DNA from 3 places in the Pontibacter sp. 13R65 genome. Region 3 is predicted to be linked to each of the others. Evidence: riboswitches for the same ligand, from Rfam matches in the RefSeq annotation. Region 3 holds a riboswitch; each other region holds the start of a gene.

What was found. A riboswitch is a leader RNA that binds a small molecule or an ion and turns the genes downstream of it on or off. The one in region 3 is predicted to bind cobalamin.
Region 1: another riboswitch for cobalamin. It lies ahead of ACMA1I_RS13835 (cysteine-rich CWC family protein); the one in region 3 lies ahead of ACMA1I_RS20690 (ABC transporter substrate-binding protein).
Region 2: another riboswitch for cobalamin. It lies ahead of ACMA1I_RS01490 (TonB-dependent receptor); the one in region 3 lies ahead of ACMA1I_RS20690 (ABC transporter substrate-binding protein).

The regions. Positions count from the first base shown of each region.
Region 1 covers NZ_JBLIQL010000010.1:164,364-170,078, reverse strand. Annotated here, with positions in the region: gene ACMA1I_RS13855 (two-component system response regulator) at 222-434, opposite strand; gene ACMA1I_RS13850 (hypothetical protein) at 454-1,254, opposite strand; gene ACMA1I_RS13845 (hypothetical protein) at 1,277-1,495, opposite strand; gene ACMA1I_RS13840 (rhodanese-like domain-containing protein) at 1,866-2,249, opposite strand; cobalamin riboswitch at 2,540-2,749, shown strand; gene ACMA1I_RS13835 (cysteine-rich CWC family protein) at 2,921-3,160, shown strand; gene ACMA1I_RS13830 (hypothetical protein) at 3,745-4,005, opposite strand; gene ACMA1I_RS13825 (malectin domain-containing carbohydrate-binding protein) at 4,013-5,715, shown strand, end outside.
Region 2 covers NZ_JBLIQL010000001.1:347,660-353,374, forward strand. Annotated here, with positions in the region: gene ACMA1I_RS01485 (DUF5074 domain-containing protein) at 1-428, opposite strand, end outside; gene ACMA1I_RS01490 (TonB-dependent receptor) at 453-2,369, opposite strand; cobalamin riboswitch at 2,475-2,683, opposite strand; gene ACMA1I_RS01495 (DNA-3-methyladenine glycosylase) at 3,179-3,790, shown strand; gene ACMA1I_RS01500 (PQQ-dependent sugar dehydrogenase) at 4,035-5,258, shown strand.
Region 3 covers NZ_JBLIQL010000026.1:35,705-41,419, forward strand. Annotated here, with positions in the region: gene ACMA1I_RS20680 (ABC transporter ATP-binding protein) at 1-1,041, opposite strand, end outside; gene ACMA1I_RS20685 (iron ABC transporter permease) at 1,041-2,129, opposite strand; gene ACMA1I_RS20690 (ABC transporter substrate-binding protein) at 2,129-3,355, opposite strand; cobalamin riboswitch at 3,382-3,592, opposite strand; cobalamin riboswitch at 3,753-3,941, shown strand; gene ACMA1I_RS20695 ((2Fe-2S) ferredoxin domain-containing protein) at 4,061-4,444, shown strand; gene ACMA1I_RS20700 (hypothetical protein) at 4,444-5,094, shown strand; gene cobN (cobaltochelatase subunit CobN) at 5,221-5,715, shown strand, end outside.

The sequences.
Region 1 (5,715 bases), on a different contig from region 3:
AATAAAAATGGCCTTCCAGAGGTTTTTTGCTATTTCATCACCTTAGCGCCACATTGGGCACTGGTGAGTAGGTTCTAAAGCCGTTGTAAAATTTGCGATAGCTTCTCCCTCTCGATGGGCTTGATCAGGTACTCCTGCACGTTGGAAAATTTGTCTGCCCGCTTCCTGTCTAGCTCGCTGGTGGAAGATGACAGAATATACACCTTGTGTTGCAACCCTTCCTATTGAAGCTTTTCCAGAAATTCCCAGCCGTTCATCTCGGGCATGTTTAGGTCCAGAAAAATAACATCTGGCTTTATATTGTTTAGCTCCGAAAAGGCTACAACCGGCTTTGTAAATTCGTAAACCGGGTAAGTGGGGTAGAGGAGATTAACAAGTGAGGCTGTTATAAAATTGGCAATTTCCACATCATCAACAAGCATTATCTTCTTCATTTGCAACATCGTGTTTCTTTTAGGCCTTTAGTTCGGTTAATTCTGCGGTGGCTTTATATATCACCGCTTTCAGGGCTTCATCCAGGTCAGTGGACGAACGTTTTAATTTAGGCAATATGGTCTCCTTGAGTTCTTCCGGGGTATGACAATAATCGGCTAAGGTTATAAGGCCAAGAATGCGGCTAAGAGGTTCGCGCAGGTGGTGTGCATTCATAATCGATACTTCTATCAGCTTCTCATTTTTAGCGGCTATCTCCTTTGTTCTGTGTTCAATAATTTCCTGCTGGTGCTGGTTAATAGACGTAATAAGCGCATGCTGCTTATCCAGCATCTGAAAAAGGCATATTTCCAGCAGTTTAGACTCTAGGTTTTCGGCCAGTAATTTTACAAAAGTAATGTCCCGCCTGGTAAACACCCTACTCTTACCCGATAATAACGAGATAACAATCTGGCACTCCTCCCGCTCAAAGCACCAGGCCCATAGCTCCGCCTGCTCTTCTTCAGCTAAGTTATAGGCTTGCGGCAAATCCAGGGTAGCCGGTTGGGTTGTGTGCATCGGTTCTCGTTGTTGGAGCAACTGAAGCTCGTGCGGCAAGTAACTTTGCTGTTGCTGCACTTCTACACCGCCAGCACTAACTGTTATATGAACAATATAATCGTTCCAGTTAAAGCTAAGCCTATATACATGAAAGTTAAATAAGTACTTCAGGTTTACCTGGAGCGCCTCTGCAACAGCATCGACAGTTCGCGACCTGATAAGTGTATTAGAAAACTTAGAAAATGCCTCATACCTGACCCTATAAACCTGACGACTATCCATTGCTGTCTGCTATTGCCCAAGTCTACGCCTCTAAAAAGCAGGCTCCAGTAACTCTTCGTCCAGCTTGCAGCCCCCTCTCTTTCGATACATTGCAGATGATCAGTTGCTTCATGGTGTTCAACACCTGGCCCACCAGCAAGATAGACTGCACTTTAACCCAGTTATTACGCAGCAAAGTAGCGTTGCTGCTCTGGCATTTAAACCTGTTTAACACAAAAGAAATTTGCAGACTCTGCATCATTTTGTCATAAACAGAGCGTACCTATGAGGTGACATCTTCATAACTGACCATACTGAATCTGCTGGATTGGGTAGTCGTAGGCATAAAAAGGTAAAAGGTAATCTTTTAACAAGGTACTATTAAAGCTCAAAGTTAAAACCATTTCTGCTCAAGTCAGCAATAATAAATTATTAAACTTTACATATACCTGCTTTTTACTGTATTTCAGTATTAGTTGAACTGAAGCTATAGTTAAGCTTTTACCTCCTGCCACAGTTGCACCAAACCGATAAATGATGGCTTATAGGCAGGCACTAAAAAGGCCAGCCTTCTACATCTTTAGTGCAGTTGTTAGCCCCTCCTGCAACAGCATAAGGTTTGCCCAGCAGTTTTAAACCTTTGCTACAGCGCCTCCTTGTTCTTTCCAGGCATTAAAACCGCCTGCTATATGCGCAACATGCTTTACGCCCATCTCCTGTGCTTTCTGGGCTGCCAGCGCAGACCGGCCACCACTTTTGCAGTAGAACACCAGTTCCGCATCCGATGCAAAAATGTCTTTATGGTAAGGGCTATGCGGATCAATGTAAAATTCCAGCATACCGCGCGAAGCATGAGTAGCGCCTGGCACTTTTCCTTCTCTAACCAGTTCCGGCTCATCGCGCACATCTATAAACCGAACATTTTTATGGTTGAGTAGCGCCATTGCATCTGTCACTTCATAGGTTTTTATCTGTTGGTTGGCTTCTGCCACCATTTCTTTTAAGGTCTTTTCCATTGTATTTGTTTTAAAAATGAATTTTGCTCTGTGCAATTTGTAAAAGAGTTGAAAATCTTGGGGAGCGAGGGCATGTGCAAAGCACAAAACAGGCTTATTTTGTAAGTCTGTACCGATTGTAACTGATTTAGCCTGATGGCCAATAATATTTATACTTACGTATTTCAGGCCAAACTGTCCTGTTTCCAAGCCTGCCCCATCATAAAAAACACGCTGCAGGTGGCCTGGCTGTAGAACCTGCAGCAAGAACCTGATACTTTTCATTATCTTCGACCTCGAAGTTCTTTACTTTATTCTTCCGGATATCAGGTATATGGGTAACACCACACTTAATAAGGAACCATGTGAAAATTACGGGCTGTGCCGCAACTGTAAGTAACAAAACGAGTTGTTGCCAACTAAAGTCCATTATTCCCAATTACGACGCGGGGTGAGAAGGACGGCAACTCTGCAGGGCGAAGAGGCGCTGCTGCAGCAAAACCAGGAAGCAGTGGCGCTTCGCAAATAATTGGCGCTCATTCATAAGCCAGCCGTAAAGGCACAAATTGCTGCTATTGCCTAACAGCAGGAACGCCTGCACCCGCTTTACAGGTGCAGGCCTTCCCTTTCTCAAATTCTGCTAATGAAAATAGCCTTCCGGGGGCAAAAACTTATTTTAACTTACATACCCTATGCCACACCACGAAGACAAAACCTGCCCCAGGTGCCAGCAGCCATTCGAATGTAAGGTTGGCTCTATTTTGCTTTGCCAGTGCAGTACCGTTCGCCTTACCGAGGCAGAGCGCCAGTACTTAAACACCCGCTACTCCGACTGCCTCTGCGCTACATGCATGAAAGAACTACAAACAGAATTTAACGTGCAGCAATTTGAACAGAAGCTGAATCGCCTCATGAACCAGTTGCGGCAGTAGAGTTTTAGCCTTACCCAAATACACTGTTAGAAGCTGTAAGTATATACAAGCGAGTATAAGGTGCACAAGGCTAAAAACACTCCCGAAAGGCCTTTTGTATTAGCAGAATTTGCAATGTGTGTATTTTCGTCACCGCGTACTCAATGGTGGAGCTAAGTCCATGTTACAGGCAAGGCCGCAACCCATTGCCAAGCGAACATAACTCTGACTCCATTTTAGGCAAGTACAAGTTACAAACGTTATCAGCCAGTAATATAGAATGCTTAGCATCAGAATGAGGCTGTTTACTAAAAATTTTAAATAAATTATTAAAATGATCATAACTAAAAGTTCTTAACCTGAAGAATTCCGTATAGCAAACTAAATTATATTTATAATTATTTTAACTATAATAAGCTCGTTACGCATCCGAGTGGCTTGTACTCCCAAAACTATTCTGTAAGAGTCCACGCCATTTCAGGATACATTCTTAGCCTCCATATCTTTATTAGCTCCTCCTTCTCCACGCGCCTCTTACAGGCCTTACCAGTTGAAGTGCTTTCTGCATCCCAGAAACGACCATTATTTAAGGCTATGAAAAAGAGCTATCTGAATTTTTTAAGAATTTTAGGATCTGTTAATCCAAAGTTGGCTATCGTGTTTTTAAGCATGGGCAGCAGTCTTCTTCTGATATTTGCTGTCATGCCACCGAAGGATGTAGTGGCATCAAAAATAACTGGCTTAAGTGTCAAATTAAACTCTGCTGCCCCCTCTATGAGCAGCCTCACAGCCTTCACGCCAGATGCCTTCTCCAGCTTTAAGAGAAAATTGGCAAAGACAGTTTTGGTGCAGACATCGTCAAGCAACGCTTATATGGTAGTCGAGAATCTTGATAAATTTCCGGCACCAGATCGCTTCACTGCTTCACGTATCCAAATACCGTGGCGAAGAACAAATCCTGACGGTACCTTTACAGCTTACAACGCTAATCATGATAAACTAAGGCTAAAGATCAGCAACCGAGGCACCGGAACACTTACTATTAACAGCCTTACCCTTAGTAATACCACTGCCTGGAAAATAATCTCCATCAATGGCTCCACGCCATCCTTGCCCAGAAGCTTAAGCACCGGAACCTCTGTAGAGGTACTCATACAATTTGTTGCGAAGGATTTGGGAGGCCGGGTTAAAGTTCTTAACAATACCCTTACCATCAACTCCAATGATGCCTTACATCCTGTTAAAGAGGTAAAGCTGCATGGCCTGTGGCAGTATAAGGGAGAAGGTAATAACGAGCCTTATGCCCAGGAGATTATCAATGCCTTCGGCTTAAAAACAGTAGTAGGGTTTAATGCCAACGACGGCTCTTCTAACCGAGGTACCGTAGCGGTTCCAAATTCTGATGAGGTTCTTTCGCCCTATTTCATAAGGGCAGACTTATCTAAGCCAGTGTACGTAATTCAAATGGCAGCTTACCACGGGTGCTGCAGTCAGACAGAAAAAATTGAGTGGCACGCCAAGGGGAGCACGGCCGTTAACAGTATATTCACGCATATAGGGCTGGATGGCCAGACGCTACTGCCAAGAAAGGGAAACACTAATCTAGTGCCTGCAGATGGTTCCTTTTCACCCTCAGGTGCTTTCGGACTGAAAATACAGAAATCCTACACCGACAGATCCTTAAACTACCAGGGCAAAATCGGTGTCCGGATCTGGAAGGCCAGGGATGCTAACGGCAACATTGTTCCGAATGCTTATATCATGGCCATGGATTACCTGACATCCACAGGCGTTAACTACGACTATCAGGACAATATCTATTATGTGAGCAATTTAAAACCCGAAACTGGCTCAGCTCATTTCTCTGAGTTGGCTGCAACACCCTCAGCTGTCTCCTTTGGTTCTCTGCTAACTGGTAGCAGCAAAACCATAAGTGTTAACCTGAAGAACCTCGGGAAAACTTATGCGGGTGGCAATGATCCATCTATTCAACTCACAAGTGTGGCAAATATAACCGGCACAAACCGGTCCGAATTCTCGGTTACCGCTATCCCCACTACAGCACTTGCTCCACAGGGTAGTATCAACTTGTCGGTCAGCTTTAAGCCCACCACCCGGGGATTAAAAAATGCTGCCCTGCTGGTACACTACAACAATGCCAGTTCACCGTTGCGCATACCACTTTATGGCATTGCCAATGGTGGTGGTTTTACCATTACAGCTGCTAAGCGCATAAAAGGAGCCGCTGATGCCAGTATGACCATTGGAGGCAATGCTTGGGAAGCAGATGTTAACTATCGGAAAGGCTCCATTAAGCTGGATAAACAGAATGTTACTACCCCGATTGCCGCTACAGACGATGACGTGCTTTACCAGACTTATTTGTCGGCATCAACAAATTTGGCTGAAACGCGCTACGAAATTCCCCTCTCTAATGGCAGCTATTTTGTTCGCATGCACTTTGTAGAGAACTTCTTTTCCGCAGCAGGAGCCAGGGTGTTTAGTATTAGAATGGAGAATCAACTGAGCCATTCCGGACTGGACATTTACAGTGAGGCAGGCTACCGAGCGGCTCT
Region 2 (5,715 bases), on a different contig from region 3:
CTTACCCATTCGGTAACATAGGCTTTTTGGTTGTCAAGGGCAGCAAAATAGCGGGGCATCTCCAGCCCACTTATTTCTCCTTCGGCCTTGAAGGTGTTGGCATTGGCCACCACTACTTTTTGGCTATTGTTCATCACCATGTAAGCGCGGTCATTGTAAACAGCAATGCTTTGTAGTACATCTCCCAGTACCTGTCGATCATTCTCTTTGCTGAAAATGTTGTTCTCAACGGTGCCATTGTTGCGGTTATAGTAGCTTACAGAGGCGTTGGAAGCCGTAAAAGCACCTTCGTTAGAAATAAGGACAGCATTCTCAGCATAGGTGCCTTTTGGCCTGGAGGCTTTATCTTCGCAACTGCTCAGGGCAAGCGTGCCAGCTGCCAGTGCAGTAGTCATAAAAATGCTGCGGAAAGAAGTAAATCTTTTCATTGTTTAAGGTTTAGTATAGTTTAGTTATGGGATTATAAAGCGAAGGTTGAGGGTGTAGGCACGCGGCGGCATGGCTCTGTTGACCATGGTCTGATACTCAGTGTTGGTTACATTGTCGGCGCGCAGGGTGCAGTGGAGGCTGCCAGGGCCAAGATTAAACTGCCGACCCAGTGCCAGCCCCAGCAAGGCAAAGCCAGGCATGCTGCTGGAGTTGTTGTTATTTGTAAAGCGCTCGCTATTATAGAGCAGGTTGCCGGTAAAGGTCCACAAGCGCCAGGCGGCATCGGTGGAAAAGGTAACCTTGTGCAGCGGCACGTAGGGCAGTTGCCTGTTTAGCTCAGCGGCGGAGCCCTCATAAGACTTTATTTGCTGGGTGGAGGTAAGGGCGTAGCCAAACGAGAGGCCTGGCCGGAATTCACCTACCACGGTAGTGGCTCTGCTGCTCAACTCCAGGCCCTGCGAACGTACCTTATGCAGGTTCAGCGGTGTCCAGTACCCAAACCCAGATTCTGCCCAAAGCACCCAATTATCTACGAGCATATAAAAACCAGTAGCTTCCGACTCCAGCGTAAAATTGCCTTTGCTGTAGGTGTGGCGCAGACCACTTTCGGCTTGCCAGCCTTCCTCCGGCTTCAGCAGCGGGTTGCCGCCTGGTCTCCAGAAACGTTCGTTCAGAGTTGGTACCCGATAACTGCCCGATACATTTCCTTTTAAGTAAAACTGGTGTTCTCCTAAGTTCATGAACTGCCAGTTGGCTCCCAGAGTAGGAGTAGGTACCGGGTTGTAGCCTTTTATAAACGCTTGGCGCAGGTTCAGGCTCAGGGCCAGCCGTGGGGTGGGGTCGTAGCGGAAGAGCAGAAAGGCAGCAGCACGGTCTTCTGAAACCTGGCCACCGTAGCCTTGCACATCGGCTGCAAAATGTTGCAGGCTTAGGCCGCCCCGCAGGCTCCAGCTCTGGCCATAGGTATAGGTTTGCTCCGCTTGCAGCTGATAGGTGTTAATGTCGGTTACAGAATTGTTGCTAACATCTGTGTAGTGCAGGAAATCAGAAAAATAGGCTGCTTTTACCGTTGTTTCGCCAATGCGGCTGGTATACCCGAACTCGGCCATCAGGCGCAGGTTCTTATCGAGTTGCTCTGCTTTGTTGGCGGCTGCTCCCATGGCGGGTTGCAGTTGCCGGTGGGTGTAGGTGTACCAGCTCCGGAAGGCAAGGTAACTTCTGGGTGCCAGCTTCCACTTTAGGTCCTGTGTTAGCCCTTTCTGTTGCACCCGTGCATGCTCCTGGCGTGTTTCTGGTGCTCCAAAGCGGCCAAGGTCGTGGTAAGTGAAGTTGTTCTGCGCCTCCTGCCAATAGCCGCTGGCTCCCACAGTTAACTTGTTGCTGCTGTAGCGCACGGCGGCGTTGCTGAAATAGCGCCCAAAGCTGCCAACTTCCTGTTGCAACTCCGCCCCAATTCCTTTTCCTGCTTGTTCCGGAGATTGAAGCAGCACTGCGCCCCCAATGGCACCGTTACCGTAATGGGCTCCTGCTGCTCCATGTTGCACTGCCACACTCCCGATTCCGCTTAAGGGCAGCGTGGCAAAATCGTTCTGGCCCAAAGAGGGCATGGCAATATTAAGCCCGTTCCAGAGTACAGCGGTGTGCGAAGCAGAAGTGCCCCTGAAAGAGACACTGGAGATGCCGCTGGCTCCATATGTTTTGAGGTACAGGGGAGTGCGGGTCTGTAAGGCTTCGGCAAGAGTGCCGGAGGCATAAGTGCGCAGGTAGCTGCTGTCTAGAGTACTTACCCGACTACCGGCCGCAAAAACCTCGGCTGGTTTGCCAAACACCTCCACCGCTTTTAGCTGGTAGATAGAGGTATCCTGCTGCGCCCTTGCTATTACGGCAAGACAACAGAAAACCATCAAAAAAAGTACACCACGAATGGTAAATTGTTCCACTATACATCCGCTTAAATCCCGAAGCATGCAAAAGGGGGTACAGTGGCAGGAGTAGCTAACGCAGGTGAAGGCGCTGGCCGTGCCGCTTTTTTCCCGAAAGCATACGACTATTCTAATCGAACTGGCAGGTCTCCTGGCTCTCTTCAGTTAGTTCGCCTTCCCATCCTGGTTGCAGGACAGTGGCTGTGGTTGTGAACTAACCCTTTGTCGAAGATTACAGTTGCGGGAACAGCGCAGGTATTCCACCTGCTTCCCTTTTAAGGCTCGTGCTACGGCAGGTAGTAGTACAAGCCACCAATCTGGGTGCAAAGGTAGGAAACTGTTCTGATTTAAACTGAAATTAAAATTGATGCGAGGCATAGCCTTGTGCCTCAGCAGGCATTAAATACCTCTGGAAGGCTGTTTTTATTAGAAGAATTGAGTCGGTTGTTGATTGCTAATTGTTGAGCTGTTAGTTTTTGATGATTTCTAATTATTAAATGGCTTCATGGTTGTTTGGGAGGGGGGGAGCTTTGGATGAGTGAGACAACAATGTTCCTCAATCAAATCATGGACCCCTGACTCAAAAACTCCCAAACTCTTCTGAAGGATATTTTTATTCTAATAATTGCTGCCTTGTTGATAGTTGGTTTGCGGGATTCTGATGGAGTGAATCAGTGTATGAGAGAAGAGGACTTGTTTCTGAACCAAACTACTATAACATCCTGATCATCGTTTTTCCGTCATTTCAAATTTTTTAATTTGGCGAAGCTATATCAAACACAAGTGGCTAAGTGCAGTATACAGGAGCTAAAACAAAAACAGTTCAAATGATAACCGGAGAAAAGCTTCCTCTTTCTTTTTATACCCGCCCCAACGTGGTGCAAGTGGCGCAGGATCTGCTTGGCAAATACCTCTTCACGAACATAGGCGGCATGCTTACAGGAGGCAGAATTGTAGAGACAGAAGCTTATTCAGGAGAAAACGACCGCGCCTGCCATGCTCACCTTAACCGAAGAACGCAGCGCACCGAAATTATGTACCAGCAGGGCGGTGTGGCTTATGTGTACCTGGTGTATGGCATCTACCATCTGTTTAATATCATTACGAATGTAGAAGGCAAAGCCGATGCCGTGCTCATACGTGCCATAGAACCCACACATGGGTTGGAGGAAATGCAACTCCGCCGAAATATGCCTGTTGTTAAACCAAATCTGACCGCTGGGCCTGGCGTGATGAGCATTGCCCTCGGCATCAGCAAAAAACACTACGGCACTAACCTGACAGGCGATATTATTTGGGTTGAAGATAGAGGAGAGCAGGTACCTCCAGAGAAGATATCCATTGGCCCGCGCATAGGCATAGATTATGCCGGAGACGATGCCCTACTGCCCTGGCGCTTCTGGCTAAAAGAAAACAAATGGGTGAGCCGTAAAAAGTAATTCCCATTTTATTGGATTAAATATCTATTGGAGAATCAGAATTACCGCACCAAAGTTAATCATAGGAAGGGTAAACAAACTAACTTGTTATTCTGTTAAACCAGTTGAAAAGTAAGACGCGAAATCAGTGCCTTGCATGGAAGTATTTTAGGCACAACAAGATAGCAAGTGGCCAAATTGTGCTTAACCATTGGGCATGGTTGCGCGTTCACCTATTTATTATCCACTAAAAAAGAAAAAAAGCATGGTAAAAATTGCACCTGTTTTAGCAGCATCACTTCTTATATTAAATGCCTGCAATAGCGGCACAAACGACGCAAGTAAACAAGAAGCCATCGGGAACGAGGCACCGGGCCAACCTGTAGAGACCAGAGAGCAGGATGCTGGTTATGAGCCGGCGTTTCCGGGCCAAACCCGTGCACCAGGCGTTAAAACAAATACGGCCTATGAAGTTCGGGTGCTGACCGACCAGCTAAAAAAACCTTGGGGCATTACTACTCTACCTGACGGTCGTTTCCTTATTACAGAAAAAGAAGGAACTATGCGCCTTGTGTCGCAGGATGGGCAGGTAAGCGAGAAAATAACGGGCATACCAGAAGTGGACGCAAGAGGCCAGGGTGGGTTGCTAGGGCTGACCCTCGACCCAGAGTTTGCCTCTAATAGAACCATATACTGGGCTTTTACAGAGAAAAGAGAAAACGGGAACTTAACATCGGTGGCAAAAGGAATGCTCTCCGCCGACGATAAACGCATAGAAAAAGCATCAGTCATTTACCGCGCCACACCAGTTTACGATGGCGATAAGCACTTTGGAGGTCGTGTTATATTCGATAAAGAAGGTAATCTTTACCTGACTACCGGCGAACGTTCCGATAAAGAAACACGTCCGCAGGCACAGGACCTTAATTCAGGATTAGGTAAAATAATCCGCATTACCAAAGAGGGCAAACCTGCTGCCGGTAATCCGCAAACAGGTTCCAGGCCTGAAATTTATTCCTATGGCCACCGCAACGTGCAGGGTATCGACTTCCATCCTGAAACAGGAGCGCTTTGGGTTTCTGAAATGGGCCCTCAAGGCGGAGATGAGCTGAACCTGGTGGAAGCTGGCAAAAATTATGGCTGGCCAGATATTACCTATGGCATCGAGTACAACGACGATAAAATAAGCGGCGGAGCTACGCAGAAAGAAGGAATGGAGCAGCCCGTTTATTTCTGGGACCCTGTTTTATCGCCAAGTGGCATGACGTTCTACAGAGGCGATGCTATACCGGAATGGAAGAACAATTTGTTTATTACCGGACTCAACAGCCACCATATAGCACGCATTGTGCTCGAAAATAACAAAGTAGTGGGCGAGGAGCGTATTGCAGCCGATCAGCAGCAAAGGTTCAGAGCCATAGCAGAAGGCAATGACGGAGCACTCTATGCCGTAACCGATGAAGGTAAATTGTATAGAATTGGCAAGTAAGTAACAACACCGGATCAACATTAAGATTTATAAATTAGCAACATAAAATCTATTGTCCCTTTTGTCATCTTGTAAAGATCTTGTAGGCGAGAGTCATCAGCAGTAGCTACTGGCTTGGTTGTTTAAGTTCGCATAGCTGCTGTTCTTGCTGTGACCTCATAGTGAAGTTGTTGTATTGCTGTTGTCTTTGTTCTTTTTGTCTTGATACAAAAAGAACCAAAAAAGTCAAGACGATTTTGTCTAATGAGGGCCATTCCCCCAACAAAAAATCGTCAACGGGTGCACCTGGCAAAGGTATTTGTCCTATAGCTTACTGCCTCAATACATTGGTTTAGGTTAGCCTTCCGCTAAATTATTCTAATGAAAAAGGCCTTCCGGAGGTGTTTCTAAGTTTTTTGAGTCAAGGGTCTTGGAACAGTTTAAGATTAGGCTTAGTACCTCATTCAAAATCCTCTCA
Region 3 (5,715 bases):
TTTGGCCTTATTAGCTGCGCTTGCCACTGCTTTTAAAGCCGCCAGCAGGTCAGCTATAGTGTGGTGTTCTGTATAGGTGCCGTCAAGTTTACTTACCCATCTGGCTTTGTCGCCCTGCACAATCACCTCAACCGTATCATCCTCCTGGCTTTCGCCTGAGACAGCGAAGCCCTCTCTTTGCAGCGCCCTTCGGGTCCAGAAGGCTGTAGCGCCCTCTCCAATCATGTGTATGTGTCGGTCTTTCGGCTCGTGCATATTAAAAGTGCCGGTGGCTTTGTCGAATTGAAAGCCTGCCTTATCGAAGGCAGCCTCGAAGGAGCCGTCCAACACCAGATCTTCAGGTACACCTTGCTTCATCTTTCCTTCAGCATCTAACAACCACACCTGGTCGCCCGCCTGTAGCGCCAGGTCCAGTTCGTGTGTGGACAGCAGAATAGCTTTTTTCGTTTGCCTTGCCAGTTGGTGCAGCAGGCGCATGAGCTCTATCCTGTTTGGCAAATCTAAATGGGCAGTTGGCTCATCCAATATAATGAGCGGTGTGTCCTGTGCCAGCGTCCTGGCCAGCATTACTTTCTGGTTCTCACCATCACTCAGCTGGTCTGTTTTCCGGTGCAGAAATGGCGCTGTTTTAGTAGCCTCAATGGCCCAGTGGATAACCTTTTTATCTGCAGTACTTAAAGTGCCGAGCCAGCCTGTATAGGGATAGCGACCCAGGGCCACGAGGGAATAAACATTCAGGTTCCCAGTTCTGACTTTTTCTGTCAGCACCATGCTCAGTTTCCGGGCCATCTCTGCCGGCTTCAGCTGGTGTATACTTTCTCCAGTTATCTCTACAGTACCATGCAGCATAGGCTGGAGGCCAGCCAGCGTGCGTATTAAAGTTGATTTACCTGCTCCGTTAGGTCCTAGCAGGCATATCAGCTGGCCTGGATACACCGTTAGTTGAAGCGGACCCGCTACCTTCATCTCGCGTTTTGCCCCTTTTTTGTATCCGATGGTCAAATCGAGGGCTTGTAAAATGGGCTGTTGGGTCTGGTCCATCAGAAAGAAGCTCTTAAATTGTTTCGGCTGATGATAATCCAGATAACGACAGGAGAGCCAATCAGTGCTGTGATTACGTTAATAGGAAGCACGGTCTGACTGCCGGGTAGCTGCGCGATAATGTCACAAAGGAGCATGAACACTGTGCCTGTGAGGCAGCAGTAGGGAATAAGCGCCCGGTGGTTTGATACATGAAAAAGGGAGCGGGCCAGGTGCGGCACAGCAATACCTATAAAGCCAATCGGACCACAGAAAGCGGTTATGCCGCCAGCCAGGATACTGGTGCTCGTAATGATGAGCAGGCGTGCCCGGTTAACAGTCAGACCCATGCTTCTGGCGTAGTTCTCTCCCAGCAGCAGGGCATCGAGGAGCTTAGAGGAGGAAAAAGAGAGAAGCAAACCGAAGGCAACAACACTTGCCAGCACATACAGGTGCGTTTCCGTCACTCCTCCCAATGATCCGAACGTCCACATCAGGTACTCTTTTATCTGCTCCGGCGCACTGAAGTACTGCCAGATGCTGATAATAGAAATAGTGATGTTGGCAATCATGACACCCACAATCAGCATGATGATATTGTCTTTTAGTCTGGCAGAGATGGCCACAATAAGGAGCAGGATAAAAGCTGCCCCCAGTGTAGAAGCAAGCACAATGAGCCAGCTGCCGGATATACCAAGCTCTTTGATGGTATACAGACTGGTAATGCTTCCGGCAGAGAGCATGACCAATGCTACGCCCAGGCTGGCCCCGGAGGTGATGCCCAGCACGGACGGGCCGGCCAGCGGATTACGGAAAAGGGTCTGCATCTGGAGACCGCTTACCGAAAGGCCACAACCTACCATAACGGCAGTCAGCGCCTTGGGCAGCCTGATTTTTTCTATGATATAGACCCATGCCGCATTATCAGATCCCTGCCCTGAGAGAATAGAAACCACCTCGCTGAGTGGAATAGAAACAGAGCCTAGCGCTACATCCAGGATAAAGCAAAGGACTACCAGCAAAAGGAGCCCGTAAATTGCTATATGGCTTACCTGGCTCTCCGGGTGTACTACCGAAGGCTCTGGAACAGGATATAATTTTCCTGCCATTACAAAAGCTGCTTGTAGTACACAAGTTCGTGTTCCGGCAGTAATTCAGGGTGCAGTATCCTGATGATGTCTGCAAGTATAAGGTGCGGGCTTACAGCCCCGGACTCCCAGTAATCGTTGGCGCCTCTGTTGTTTACCCGTTTGTTATTATTGTAGATGGTGCCCCGCTCAAAAGGCCTGAAGTCTTTATAACGCACATCTTTTGCGGCGATGTCTTTCTTACTATACACATAGCCCACATTCAGCCAGAAATCAGCCTGTAAAGCTACTGGCGCAACGGCTTCAAAGTCCAGTTGAAGGCTTCCTTTTTCCGCTACATGAGACCAGTGATAAGTCGTAGCGGCATCTTTAAGAAAGTGGGCCATATAGCTGTCTCCGTCGGGCACCGCCCAGATGTCCTTGTACGGCATTCCGGTGATGATGCTTGGTTTATCCGTAGTGCTCTTAGTTAGCGCGGCCAAACGGAGATACTCCTTCTCTACGTAAGCGAATTTTTCATTTACAAGTTCTTCCTTGTTTAAGAGTGCGGCCATCAGCTTCACCCATTCTGCACGGCCCAAAGGGGTGGTTTCGAGCCATTCGGTGTTCAGTAGCACCGGAATACCTGCACCAATCAAGGTTTGATAACGGCTAAAGGTGGCGTCGGGGCTTCCTACTGCCATCACGAGGTCGGGCTGCATGGCAATAAGTAACTCATCGTTCATCTCGCTGCCTCGGCCTACTTCTTTCACTTTACCGGCGGCTATGTTTTGTATCACGTGAGATGAAGAAACATACTTCAGATTTCCAAGCCCCACCAGTACATCGGCAGACTCCGCAAAATCTATAAGCCCCACATGCATAGACGACATACCAACTAAATGGCGTACCGGAATCTCTATTAACTGGGCATCAGGATAATGTGGGGGAGGAGGGGTGCCTCTTTGAACCAGGATGTATTGTAATGTATCAGATTTATTTTCGAAGTGATTCAGAATATGCACCACTTTGTAGTTGCCGTGGTATGATAGAGTAAATCCATTGGCGTGCTTTACCTCAGCCTTTTCCGGGAAAAGGTTTTGTGGCGTAGCAGTAGTGTTTTGGGAGACTTCTTTGGGAGTTTGCTCACAGGAGCTGGCCAACAGCAACAGACCGATGAGGCAGTTACAAACAAAAGAATGGGGGTAGGCGAACAGGAAAATCCCTTTCCTGCAGGCCTTCGCGGGTTTCCTGCTTTTTTTTATCATAGCTCTTAGCCTTTCTTCCGAAAGCTGTGAGTGGTATCTACAAAGGCAGGTCTTCTGACTTCCCCAAAGCTGACAGCCTTCCCATTCTATACAGAACAGTGGCATTATATTGTCAGCTTATTATCATGAGGTTACAGCAGCGGAGACTGTTCCAGATTCTCACCGGTATTCCCTTTTCAAGCAGACCCGTACTTTTTTTGAAGTACGGGTCCAGCTACCTATGTACAGGCAAAGGTATAAAGATTTATGAATTTAAAGCTAGACGAAGTAAAAGCTACTGCAAATGTTAAAGCCTCTCCAGAATGAAATTGCATCAACAGGCCTTTTGAGCCTGCCATTTCTTTACACATTCTGCCAGGCCATACTGCTTATATTTGGTGGTATCTCAAATAATTGTCTACTTTTGCCTTGTATTGGTTTCCCGGGAGGGAATTAATAGGGAATCCGGTGAGAGTCCGGAACAGTTCCCGCTGCTGTAAGCTCGAGTAGCGTTTTGTCAATCCTCTTGCCACTATCCATGTACCGGATGGGAAGGCCCGACAAATCAGAGTAAGTCAGAAGACCTGCCAGTACAAGCAATTTCCAATGCTTTCGGGTAAAAGGCTTGGGATAGTTAAACCTGTATTCCTTTAACTATTTTATTGTAATCAATCCTGCTGCTGCACCAACAGAAGCTTATGCTATCTGTTTGTGTACAGGCAGGTTATGTTTTCTATAAACAACGATAAAGCCGTGGGTAAGGACCTGACCAAAGTAAACAAAATCATTTTTATGTGTAGCGGGTTTACCTGCAACAAAAAAGGAGGCGAGGAAAATATCGTAGCCCTAAGAGCCTCTATTAAAGAAAACGCCTTAGAAGCGGAGGTACATACTATCAAAACTTTGTGCACAGGCCAGTGTGAAAGTGGCCCAACAATGCTTGTACACCCCGATGGTGTTTGGTACAGGGAGATGACCGTAAGCCGGGCGGAAAGAATTGTCACCAGCCATGTAATGCAGGGGCAGTTGCTGGAAAATATCCTGTTTAATGAAGGAGATGATGGCATGGACCCGGCAGAAGTTACTTCATCTAAACCTGCATGTAACTGATGCCATCCCCTCTACTTATTGAGTCTTTTGTACTGGGCGTACAGCACTCTTTTGAGGCCGACCATATGGCAGCCGTGTCTGTACTCAGTTCTGAAAAAGACAGCAATGCTAAGCTGCGCAACGTCATCTGGAAATCCAGCCAATGGGCGCTGGGGCATTCATTTACCCTGATTCTGCTAAGTATATGTGTACTACTGCTAAAATCTTCCCTGCCTGCCAGTATTAGTACAGTGGCAGAATGGGTGGTTGGGCCTATGATGGTCTGGATTGGCATCAGTACGATGCGCTTAGTCTTCAGAAAAGATAATCCAGTGGTGGTTCCCCTTGTAAAAGCGGAGAAGAAAGCTGCTGTTGTGCCCCGCTCTCTGGGCATAGGCATGTTGCATGGTGTGGCAGGTACGGGAGGTGCGTGCACGGTAGCTTTAACCATGGCCGCAGATGATGGCTACGCTGCGCTTTGGATTATCATCTATCAGTCTGTGGGCATTTTGCTGACCATGACCCTTTACGGTTACCTCCTCACGCTGTCCTTTTCCCATATGTTCAAGCGGAGCAGGTTCTTCTTTAAATACTTGATGGCTGCAGCCGGACTTTTCTCCATCGCCATAGGGCTTTATCCGGTGTTGGAACAGGTGTTTGGGCTGCTATAAAGTTTGTTTATAGCGGTGAAAGCAGTCTGTCAAGGCTAGTTTACTTGATCCGGCAATACTATCAGGAATAACCTTCTACTAGGCCTGGTCTTCATTTTTTATCAAGGAGAACAAAATAGAAGCCACATGAGAGAATTTAAGCGTCAGCGGGTGATACGATCCGATGGGAAAGCCATTAACCTCGTGCAGCGCCGGGGGCATTTGTCTTACTGCTATAATGCTTGCTGCTGTGGCAGGGTGGATAGGGGCTATGCACCTGTTCCGGTTGACTTGTATAAAAGCGAGTGGCTGCAGCGCAAGCTGCGGAATATAGTGCACATGACGAAAGGCGGATGCCTCGGGCCCTGTACGCTAGCCAACGTAGTGACCTTACTCTTTGACGGACACTCTGTATGGTTTCATTCTATTAATAACGAATGGCAGGTGAAAGCCATTTTCGATTATATTGAAAGCATGGTTGCGGCGGATGGTTTTCTGGTTCCACCCGCAGAGCTTAATGAATATGTTTTCCAGTTTTACACCTGGAAAGGCGCTGAGATTCCTGCTTCTTCCGATAAAGTACCTGAACCAGATGGAGGCATCGTCTTCCTCACACACGCCGATACCGATTTACTGACGCTG